3 regions of the Clostridium sp. TJA020 genome follow, and region 2 is predicted to be linked to each of the others. Evidence: riboswitches for the same ligand, from Rfam matches in the RefSeq annotation. Region 2 holds a riboswitch; each other region holds the start of a gene.

Region 1 (3,286 bases), on a different contig from region 2:
AATATTTATCTATTGGATGTTCATGTATGACTCCTAATCCAAATAGAATTAAGCTTTTAGATAAAATGATAGATGAATATAAAGTTGATGCTGTTGTTGATGTAATATTAACAGCTTGTCATACATACAATGTTGAAACTCTATCAATTAAGAGATTTGTAAATGATGAAAAGAAAAAGCCTTATATGAGTGTGGAAACTGATTTCTCATCATCAGATATTGGACAATTAAATACTAGAATGGCTGCATTTATTGAAATGCTTTAGGAGTTTTATGGAAAGATATACTTTAGGAATAGATTCAGGCTCCACAACAACAAAGGGAGTTTTATTTGATGGAAATGAAATAGTTGAAACTTTAATAATAAAAACTGCAGCTAAGCCAAAAGAAAGTATTTATAAAGTATTTAATAAGCTTTATAGTGACAAAGTTAAATATGTAGTTACAACTGGATATGGAAGAAAGCTTTTAAAAGAAGCAAATAAACAAGTTACTGAAATAACTTGTCATGCAAGGGGAGCTGCTTTTTTAAATCCTAACATAAGAGCTGTAATAGATATTGGTGGACAAGATTCAAAGGCTATTTTACTTGATAAATCATTAAATGTTGTAGATTTTTTAATGAATGATAAATGTGCAGCTGGAACAGGAAGATTTATAGATGTTATGATGAGAATACTAGAAGAAGATATTAATAATATTGATGAATTTATAACGAATAAGACACCTGTAAATATATCAAGTATGTGCACTGTATTTGCAGAAAGTGAAATAATAAGTCTTCTAGCAAATGATGTTGATAGAGGAGATATTGCTCTTGGAGTTGTTCATTCAATTAGTAAAAGAACAGCTAATTTTGCAAATAGATTAAATTTAGAAGGTGATATATTTTTTAGCGGTGGACTTGCTAACTCAAAAATATTTAAAGATACAATAGAAAGTTACTTAAATAAAAATGTATACACTCATAAATTAAGTCAATTTGTAGGTGCAATTGGAGCTGCTGTAATTGGATGGCAAAAAATAAACTAATAAAAATGTTGAATAAAATTTTATATAGTGCTAAAATTAACCTGTAAAAATTAAATAATTTAAGACACAGGGGGGCTGGGATTTGGCCAGCTGAGATTGAAAACCTTAAAATTTTCTGACCCTATGAACCTGAGATGGATAATACCAGCGTAGGAAGATGTTTGAATATATTTTAAGTATTTTTGTATATTGAGGTACAAGCGTTTTCTGCTTGTACCTTTTTTATTTTAAATATATTTAAAAAATCTTCTATAAAATTAGTAGAAGGATAGGTGTTAAATGTGAAAAATGTTTTAACTATTGCAGGATCAGATAGCTGTGGAGGAGCAGGAATACAAGCTGATTTAAAAACCTTTAGTGCAAATGGAGTTTATGGAATGAGCGTAATAACTGCTATAACTGCTCAAAATACTATGGGAGTATTTAAAGTACAAGATATTGATGAAGAAATTATTGGAGCTCAAATCGATGCAATTTTTGAGGATATTAATGTTGATGCGGTAAAAATTGGTATGGTATCGAAAATTTCTACAATTAACATAATAAGTGAGAAATTAAAAAAATATAAACCTAAAAATTTAGTTTTAGACCCAGTAATGATATCAAAGAGTGGTTATTCTTTATTAAAGCCAGAATCAAAAAGTGCATTAATTAAAGAGCTTATTCCTCTAGCTTATGTAATTACTCCAAATGTACCAGAAGCTTTAGAAATAATAAGTGAAGTAAATTCAGAAAAGGTAGAAATAGAAACAGTTGAAGATATGGAGCTTGCTGCTAAAGAAATTTATAAACTTGGTTGTAAAAATGTATTTTTAAAGGGTGGACATATGGAAGGAGATAAAGCTGTTGATATTTTATATGATGGAGAAAACATATATAAGTTTTATGCAGAAAAAATAAATACAAAAAACACTCATGGAACAGGCTGTACTATATCATCTGCAATAGCCTCAAATTTAGCTTTAGGCTTTAGTATTGAAGAAGCTATTAAAAGGTCAAAGGATTATATAACAATAGCTATTATTCATTCCCTAGATATAGGACATGGTGTTGGACCAACAAATCATTTTTATGAATTATATAAAAAGGCAGGGTTAATAAATGAATAACAAGAAATTTGGATTTTTTACATTATCTTTTTTATGGTTTGGAGCAGCTATTTCAATAGCTGAAATATTAACAGGAGGTTTACTTGCCCCTCTTGGATTTACAAAAGGATTAGAAGTGATAATTGTTGGACATTTAATTGGAACTATAATATTAGTTCTTGGTGGGTTTATAGGATTTAAAGAAGGTGTACCTGCTATAACATCAACAAGAATATCCTTTGGAAAATATGGAACTTATTTATTTTCTATATTAAATGTACTTCAGCTTATTGGATGGACAGCCGTTATGATAAGAGCCGCTGCTACATCAGTTCAATTAATAACAAAAAGTATTTGGGGATTTGATAATTTATTTATTTGTATTATTTTAATTTCTATTTTAACTGGTATATGGATATGGTTTGGTAGAGATGGTATGAAAAATTTAAATGTTATAGCTGTAAGTTTATTATTTATTTTAACTTTAGTGCTTGGTTTTATAATATTTAAAGATGGAGCAGTATTTTCAAAAACTTTTGATGGTGAAATATCTATAGGACAAGCTTTGGAATTAAATATAGTTATGCCTCTTTCATGGCTTCCTCTTATTGCAGATTATACAAGATTTGCAAAGAACGGAAAAAGTGCTGTATATGGAAGTTTTATAGGTTATTTTTTAGGCAGTTCATGGATGTTTATAATAGGTCTTGGAGCTTCAATAGTTTCAAATAGCTCAGACCCATCTTACATAATGCTAGTTTCTAATTTAGGAATTATAGCACTTAGCATTATAGTGTTATCAACGGTAACAACTACATTTTTAGATATATATTCAGCAGGTATATCATTTTTAAATATAATGCCAAAACTAAATGAAAGAAAAATTGGACTTATTATGACTATTATAGGAACTATAGTAGCACTATTAGTTCAAATGGAAAACTATGAAGGTTTCTTGTATGCAATAGGTTCAGTTTTTGCACCTTTATTTGCAATTTTAATTTCTGATTATTTTTTACTTAAGAGGAGACTTGAAAAAAATGTTCTTATAAATATTAAATCAATTATTGTATGGATAATTGGAATAATTATTTATTACATATTTATAAAATTAGATTTTATTATTGGATCAACTTTACCAGCTATGATTATAACAGCATTTATAA
Region 2 (3,286 bases):
AAGCAGAGTAATAATGATAAATCCTGTTAAGGAAGGTGAAGAATAATGCAAGCAAGAAGTGGAGAAGAACTTTTACAAATATGTGAGGAACGAAATATTTCTTTAGCAGAATATGCTATTGAGATGGAGATGGAAAAGTCAGGCGATTCAAGAGAAACTGTTATAGAAAGAATGAGAAAAACTATAAAAGTTATGATTGATTCTGCTACAGAAGGAATGGAAAAGGAAGTTTATTCAGTAAGTGGACTTATTGGAGGAGATGGATATAAAATACATGAATATTTAAAATCAAATAAAACATTAACTGGTACAACAACAGTACTTGCAATGGCAATGGCATTATCATCATCAGAGGTTAATGCATCAATGGGAAGAATAGTTGCTTGTCCTACAGCTGGTTCATGTGGAATACTTCCAGCAGTTATATTGGCAGCTGGTGGTAAGTTAAATAAAACAGAAGATGAACTTATTATGGGGCTTTTTGCATCAGCAGCTATAGGAACTATTATAGCAATGAATGCAACAGTATCAGGAGCAGAAGGAGGTTGTCAAGCAGAATGTGGTTCAGCAGCTGCAATGGCATCAGCAGCTACTGTATATATGATGGGAGGAAGCACAAAGCAAAGTTTAGATGCTGCTGCAATAGTTCTTAAAAATATATTAGGACTTGTGTGTGACCCAGTTGCAGGTCTTGTTGAAATTCCTTGCGCTAAAAGAAATGCAGCAGGAGCTGTTAGTGCACTTTGTACAGCAGATTTAGTTATGGCTGGAGTAGAATCAAAAATTCCATTTGATGATACAGTTTCAGCTATGTATAAAGTAGGAAGACAATTACCACCATCATTAAGAGAAACTGCAATGGGGGGAGTTGCAATAACAAAGACAGGAATTGAACTTAGAAAAAAAGTTTTTGGAGAAGAATAAATATATAGTAATAAGAATGGTTATTTAGAATACTATAATAACTGAAAGTACTATTTAAGGGATTTAAATTGGATTATACGAAATGAATGATTTTAATGAATTTATAAATGAATTTTCATCATTATTTGAAAATAATTTTAATAATAAAAATAATTCAAACTGTAATAATAGTGGAACTTCTAACAATAGTGCAAGTTCAGATCCAAATGAACAGTGTAGTGATGTTCCAGGAGGATTTCAAGATTTACATCCACAAATGTTTGTGCTTATTGGAGATATAATTGGTCAAGTAATGTCAGGAAATATGCCATTTAATATTCAAAACTCTATAGGAAACTGGTTTGAGTTAATAGGACAAGTTATTTTAACATATAGTGCACAACAACAATATTTTCAAAATGGACCAGGAAGATATTATAATAGAAAATATAAAAATGTAGGAAATCCTTTTTGTGAACAAAACCCAACTCCAGATAATGCAAATGATGGAACTACAAGTTCAATAAACACAACAGAATCTACTACAACTAATAAGAATATAAAATATGAAGAAGAAATAAAAAAACTAAAGTCTGATATAAATAATCTTGTTTGTGAAGTAGAATTATTAAAAAGAGAATTACAAGATGTAAGAAAAAGATAAATTTAAAGCTAGGGGAGCCATAAGTTTTGCTGAGATTGAAATTAAAAATTTCTAAACCCTTATTACCTGATATGGTTAGTACCAACGTAGGGAGTGCTTATTTATGAATATAAATATATTTAATAAATTGAGTATAACCTTAAGGTTATACTCAATTTTTATTTTGGAGGGATTTTATAATGAATAAAGAAAAAAACTTAACTTACAAATTATTATTAAGTGGATTGCTTATTGGAATATCTGTACTTTTTGGAACATTTTCAATACCTATGTTTGGAGCAAAAATATCTCCAATTCAACATTTTGTAAATGTTATTTCAGGAATAACTTTAGGTCCTTGGTTTGCAATTTTAAATGCATTTTCTTCATCATTTATTAGGAATATATTAGGAACTGGAAGTTTGTTAGCTTTTCCAGGAAGTATGATTGGTGCATTATTTGCAGGTTTATTTTATAAATGGTTTAAAAATATGTTTTCTGCAGTTATAGGAGAATTTATAGGGACAGGAATCATAGGTGCTATGCTTGCATATCCAATAGCATCTTTATTGCTTGGAAAAGAAGCATCATTATTTTTATATGTAATACCATTTTCATTAAGCTGTATAGTTGGAGCAATTTTTGCATATGCCTTCTTGAAAATATCATTAATAAATAAAATATTAGTTATGAAAAAAGATAATATTTAAATTATTAATATTAGTTTTTAAATGTTTTGATTAATATTAAATAAGATATAGATGTAAATAGAATTTATAAAGATTAATAAATTTTAATGCTACTTTATATAATTATACAAATGACTACTAAACAAAGGAGTGTTACAGTGAAAAAAATTATAATAAATATAGTTTTATTAATAATTTTATTTGGCATACCATATTTACCATACAAGAAAGCAGCAGATTATACATGTTTTGATGGAAATGGAGTTAATTTAATAGTTCAATACAATATAAATAAAGAGGAACCATTAGTTATAAAAGGTTCTTCTTATATAAAAGCATATGCAAGTGTAAATAATTTAAATGATATAAATTATTCAGAAGTTAATGCCATTGGAAATACTCCATATAAAGAATTATCTACATTTAATTTAGGTAAACCTAAGTATGTAGATTTTTTAGTTAAGGGCAGTTTTGTTGATGATATAAATAATATTGATACTTTAACATTAAATGTGTATGATTGGTATCCAATTGGAAAACATATAAGAATTATGGACACAGTATTGTGGCACAGGTATAACTTAAGTTTAATATTTAATTATTTGGTAGTTATAATTATAATTGTTATAATTTATAATATAAGAAAGGTCTTTTTTAAAAGTTTATAATTATTTATAAAAAGGTTGAAAGAAGAGGGATAAGATGAAAAACATAGGGGAAGAAAGAATTTTAATAATTGAAGATGATCAAGATATAAATGGATTAATATATAGAATTTTAACTAAAGAAGGATATAATGTTACTCAAGCTTTTTCAGGCAGTGAAGGAAGATTATGCATAGAACTTTATGATTATGATGCTGTGCTTATAGATTTAATGTTACCTGGAATAAGCGGAGAAGATATAATAAAAAAAATAAGAGAAGAAAAATTTATGCCTATTATAGTTATATCAGCTAAGACGTCACAAATAGATAAGGTAAATGCATTAAAAATAGGTGCGGATGATTTTATATCAAAACCATTTAATATAGAAGAATTACTTGCAAGAC
Region 3 (3,286 bases), on a different contig from region 2:
AGATGTTTAGCTGTTGATGAAGAGGGAAATTTAGTTAATGGAGATTTTATATTAACTTTATGTGCTAAATATTTAAAAGAAATAGGAAGACTTAAAGAAGACACTTTAGTAGTTACAGTTATGAGTAATTTAGGACTAGATATTGCTTGTAAAGAATTAGGAATAAAAACTGTAAAAACTAAAGTTGGAGATAGATACGTATTAGAAGAAATGCTAGATAAGGGATACGTAATTGGTGGAGAGCAATCAGGTCATATTATATTCTTAGAATGTAATACAACAGGAGATGGATTAGTTACTGCATTACAAGTTGCATCAATATTAAAGAGAAGCAATAAAACTTTAAGTGAGTTATGTTCAATTATGAGAGAGCTTCCTCAAGTTTTAGTAAATGCAACAGTACCTAATGATAAAAAAGATATTTACTTAAAGGATGCTGAAATAATAGCTGAAATAGAAAGAATGGAAAAATTAATGGATGGAAGAGGACGGGTTTTAATAAGACCTTCAGGAACAGAACCATTAGTTAGAGTTATGCTAGAAGGTGAAGATCAAGAAGAAATAGATAATCTAGCTCATAACTTAGCTGATATGATATTAGATAAGTGTAAATAAATTTTAATTATAGTTAAAATGAGAAGTTATTTTAAAATAACTTCTCATTTTTTTATACAGCTTTTATTGAATTATCAGTAAACTCGGGGTTTAAGGTTCTTAATAATCTACTTGTTGGAATAAGTTTTAAAATAATCATGCATATTATCATTTCAGCTCCAACTAAAGGAAGATTTACTACTGCTGAATATAATAACGCACCCATTTCAGCTGGTGCAAATGAACCAAAGAACACGACTCCTGATATAAAGTGACATAAAAATTTTGTAAGAAATGCTACAAAGACACCTAGCAATCTATGATTTTTTCTGAAATAATTTATTCCAGCAAGTCCCATAGCTAGTGATGGTAATGGATAATCAAAAAGCATTTGAATTGGATGTATTATATATGGATCAGTGAATAAATTAATTATTCCGTACAGAAATCCAGTTAAAAAACCTATTTCTTTACCATAAGCAAATGCTATTATAAGTATTGGTACCATACAGCCTAAAGTTATACTTCCTCCTTGAGGAAATCTATATAGTCTAAAAACATTAAGAATTGTAGAAAGTGCTAAGGCGATAGCTATATTGGTCATTATTCTTGCATTTAATTTAATTTTTCTAAATTTAAATAAAGCAAAGAATAGAACCAAACAAGCGATTATAGTTAGTATAGACATAGGACTTTCTAAAATTGTCCTAAATTTTTCTGGGATATTTGTATAAAGATTTGTAAATCTTTCTCCCCAATCATTTAAAAATTCCATAAAAAAAACCTCCTATTTGTGCTAGAAGGACGTAAAAGAACTGAGTCTTTTGCTTTCCTACGCCGGTATTATCCAGATCAGGTTAAAGGGTTAATGCTAATATATAAGCATTTCTCAGCCACAAAGGCACCCCTAGCACATAAAATAATATTTTATTGACAAGCTTATTGTAATATTACAGGTTTATAATGTCAATAAATTTCAAACATTAAATGAAATATAAGTTAATAAGTGGTAAAATTTAATGGTGATTAAAGCTTATAAAAATAATTATAGTATATAGTTGGATTTAAATAATCGTATTAAAATAATCGTATTAAAATACAAATAGCTATAAACTTTTTATCATATAGACTGGAGAAAATGTAATTTAAAATACGAATATAATTTTTTTATTTATATGTTGAGTTAGCAAGAACATCATTTATAGAATAGGTTATGTATCTAAGTTAAGAAATTTTCCTGAATATATTAAAGGAGTGAATTAAGTTAATAATAGATAGAGTAATTTAAAATAGTAATTATTATTTTAAATATATAGTTAAAGCATCTATAAAGATTAAATAAAAATATCAAAATGAAAAGGTGATTAAAGTGAAAATATATGATTTAACACATTATTTAGAAGATAATATGACTTCTTATTCAGAAGAAGAAGGATATTTTAAAAAAGAATTAAGTACAATAGATAAGGAGGGATACAATGTATTAAAAATATCTTTATCATCACATACTGGAACTCATATGGATTTTCCAAGGCACGTATTTAGTGATGGGAAATCCTTAGATTCTTTTAATGTAGAAGACTTTATAGGAAGAGCATATATGATAAATTGCAAAGAAAGAAATATAATAGACTTAAAGTTTATTTTAAAGTATAAAGAGGAAATAGAAGAGTGTGAGTATTTAATATTAAATACAGGATATGAAAAATATTGGAATGATAAAAAATATTTTTTAAATTATCCTAGATTATCTTATGAAGCATCAAGATTTCTTAGTAACATAAGAACATTAAAAGGCATAGGGGTGGACTGTATATCTATTGATTGTGAAGATGATGAAAAGTTAATAAATCATAAAAATCTTTTGAAAAATAATAAGCTTATAATAGAAAACCTTTGTGGATTAGATAAAATAAATGGTAATTTTAAGATAATAATAGCACCATTAAAAATAAAATCTGGAGATGGAGCACCTTCCAGAGTTTATGGAATAAATAATTAAAGAAAATATAAGTTAAAGAAGACTTCAATTAAAAATAAAATTTTAATTAAACTTAAAAGCTAGTTAGAAATCTAACTAGCTTTTTTTTTGGTTGCGGGAGCAGGACTTGAACCTACGACCTTCGGGTTATGAGCCCGACGAGCTACCAACTGCTCCATCCCGCGATATTTATTTAAATCATTCAGTAGGTTAACTATACTCCTAAATAAACACTTTGTCAACTAATTTATAAAATTATATAATTTTTACTTCTTTATGACCACAAGTAGGGCATTTAAAATTAATCTTTTCTATCTTTGAATTATCATAAGCATATAAGTCTTCATTCATAATATCTCCACAAATAGGACAAATTAAAGTTTTTGAATTATTATTTGAAATTTTAGTTTTATTATTCATGATATCATCTCCTAAAAATAAGATATCACATTACTGAAAAAAGTAAAATGAAAATATTACTTTAAAAAAATAGAAAAAGCTGATATTATATCAATAAAGTTAAATCATAGTAAACATATAGGAATACTAAGAATATAATTTGGAATTAAGTTTATTTTAAAGGTAAATACTAATAAAAAGGAGGTATTACTTTGGAGATTTATTTAGATAATTCTGCAACTACAAAACCTTATAAGGAAGTAATTGAAGTTATGGGAGATGCAATGGAAAAATATTATGGTAATCCATCAT

Evidence for each region. Region 2 has a riboswitch for thiamine pyrophosphate ahead of thiW (energy coupling factor transporter S component ThiW). Riboswitches for the same ligand answer to the same signal wherever they lie in the genome.
Region 1: another riboswitch for thiamine pyrophosphate. It lies ahead of thiD (bifunctional hydroxymethylpyrimidine kinase/phosphomethylpyrimidine kinase); the one in region 2 lies ahead of thiW (energy coupling factor transporter S component ThiW).
Region 3: another riboswitch for thiamine pyrophosphate. It lies ahead of thiT (energy-coupled thiamine transporter ThiT); the one in region 2 lies ahead of thiW (energy coupling factor transporter S component ThiW).

Annotation. Positions count from the first base shown of each region.
Region 1 covers NZ_JBZEFC010000001.1:44,149-47,434, forward strand. Annotated here, with positions in the region: gene AC4FQ1_RS00205 (double-cubane-cluster-containing anaerobic reductase) at 1-266, shown strand, start outside; gene AC4FQ1_RS00210 (acyl-CoA dehydratase activase) at 274-1,032, shown strand; TPP riboswitch at 1,091-1,206, shown strand; gene thiD (bifunctional hydroxymethylpyrimidine kinase/phosphomethylpyrimidine kinase) at 1,314-2,141, shown strand; gene cytX (putative hydroxymethylpyrimidine transporter CytX) at 2,134-3,286, shown strand, end outside.
Region 2 covers NZ_JBZEFC010000004.1:160,679-163,964, reverse strand. Annotated here, with positions in the region: gene sdaAB (L-serine ammonia-lyase, iron-sulfur-dependent subunit beta) at 1-46, shown strand, start outside; gene sdaAA (L-serine ammonia-lyase, iron-sulfur-dependent, subunit alpha) at 46-924, shown strand; gene AC4FQ1_RS08700 (hypothetical protein) at 1,007-1,567, shown strand; TPP riboswitch at 1,568-1,678, shown strand; gene thiW (energy coupling factor transporter S component ThiW) at 1,747-2,256, shown strand; gene AC4FQ1_RS08690 (hypothetical protein) at 2,394-2,903, shown strand; gene AC4FQ1_RS08685 (response regulator transcription factor) at 2,938-3,286, shown strand, end outside.
Region 3 covers NZ_JBZEFC010000006.1:88,638-91,923, reverse strand. Annotated here, with positions in the region: gene glmM (phosphoglucosamine mutase) at 1-615, shown strand, start outside; gene thiT (energy-coupled thiamine transporter ThiT) at 668-1,369, opposite strand; TPP riboswitch at 1,407-1,513, opposite strand; gene AC4FQ1_RS10125 (cyclase family protein) at 1,964-2,596, shown strand; tRNA gene AC4FQ1_RS10120 (tRNA-Met) at 2,685-2,760, opposite strand; gene AC4FQ1_RS10115 (hypothetical protein) at 2,831-2,995, opposite strand; gene AC4FQ1_RS10110 (cysteine desulfurase family protein) at 3,187-3,286, shown strand, end outside.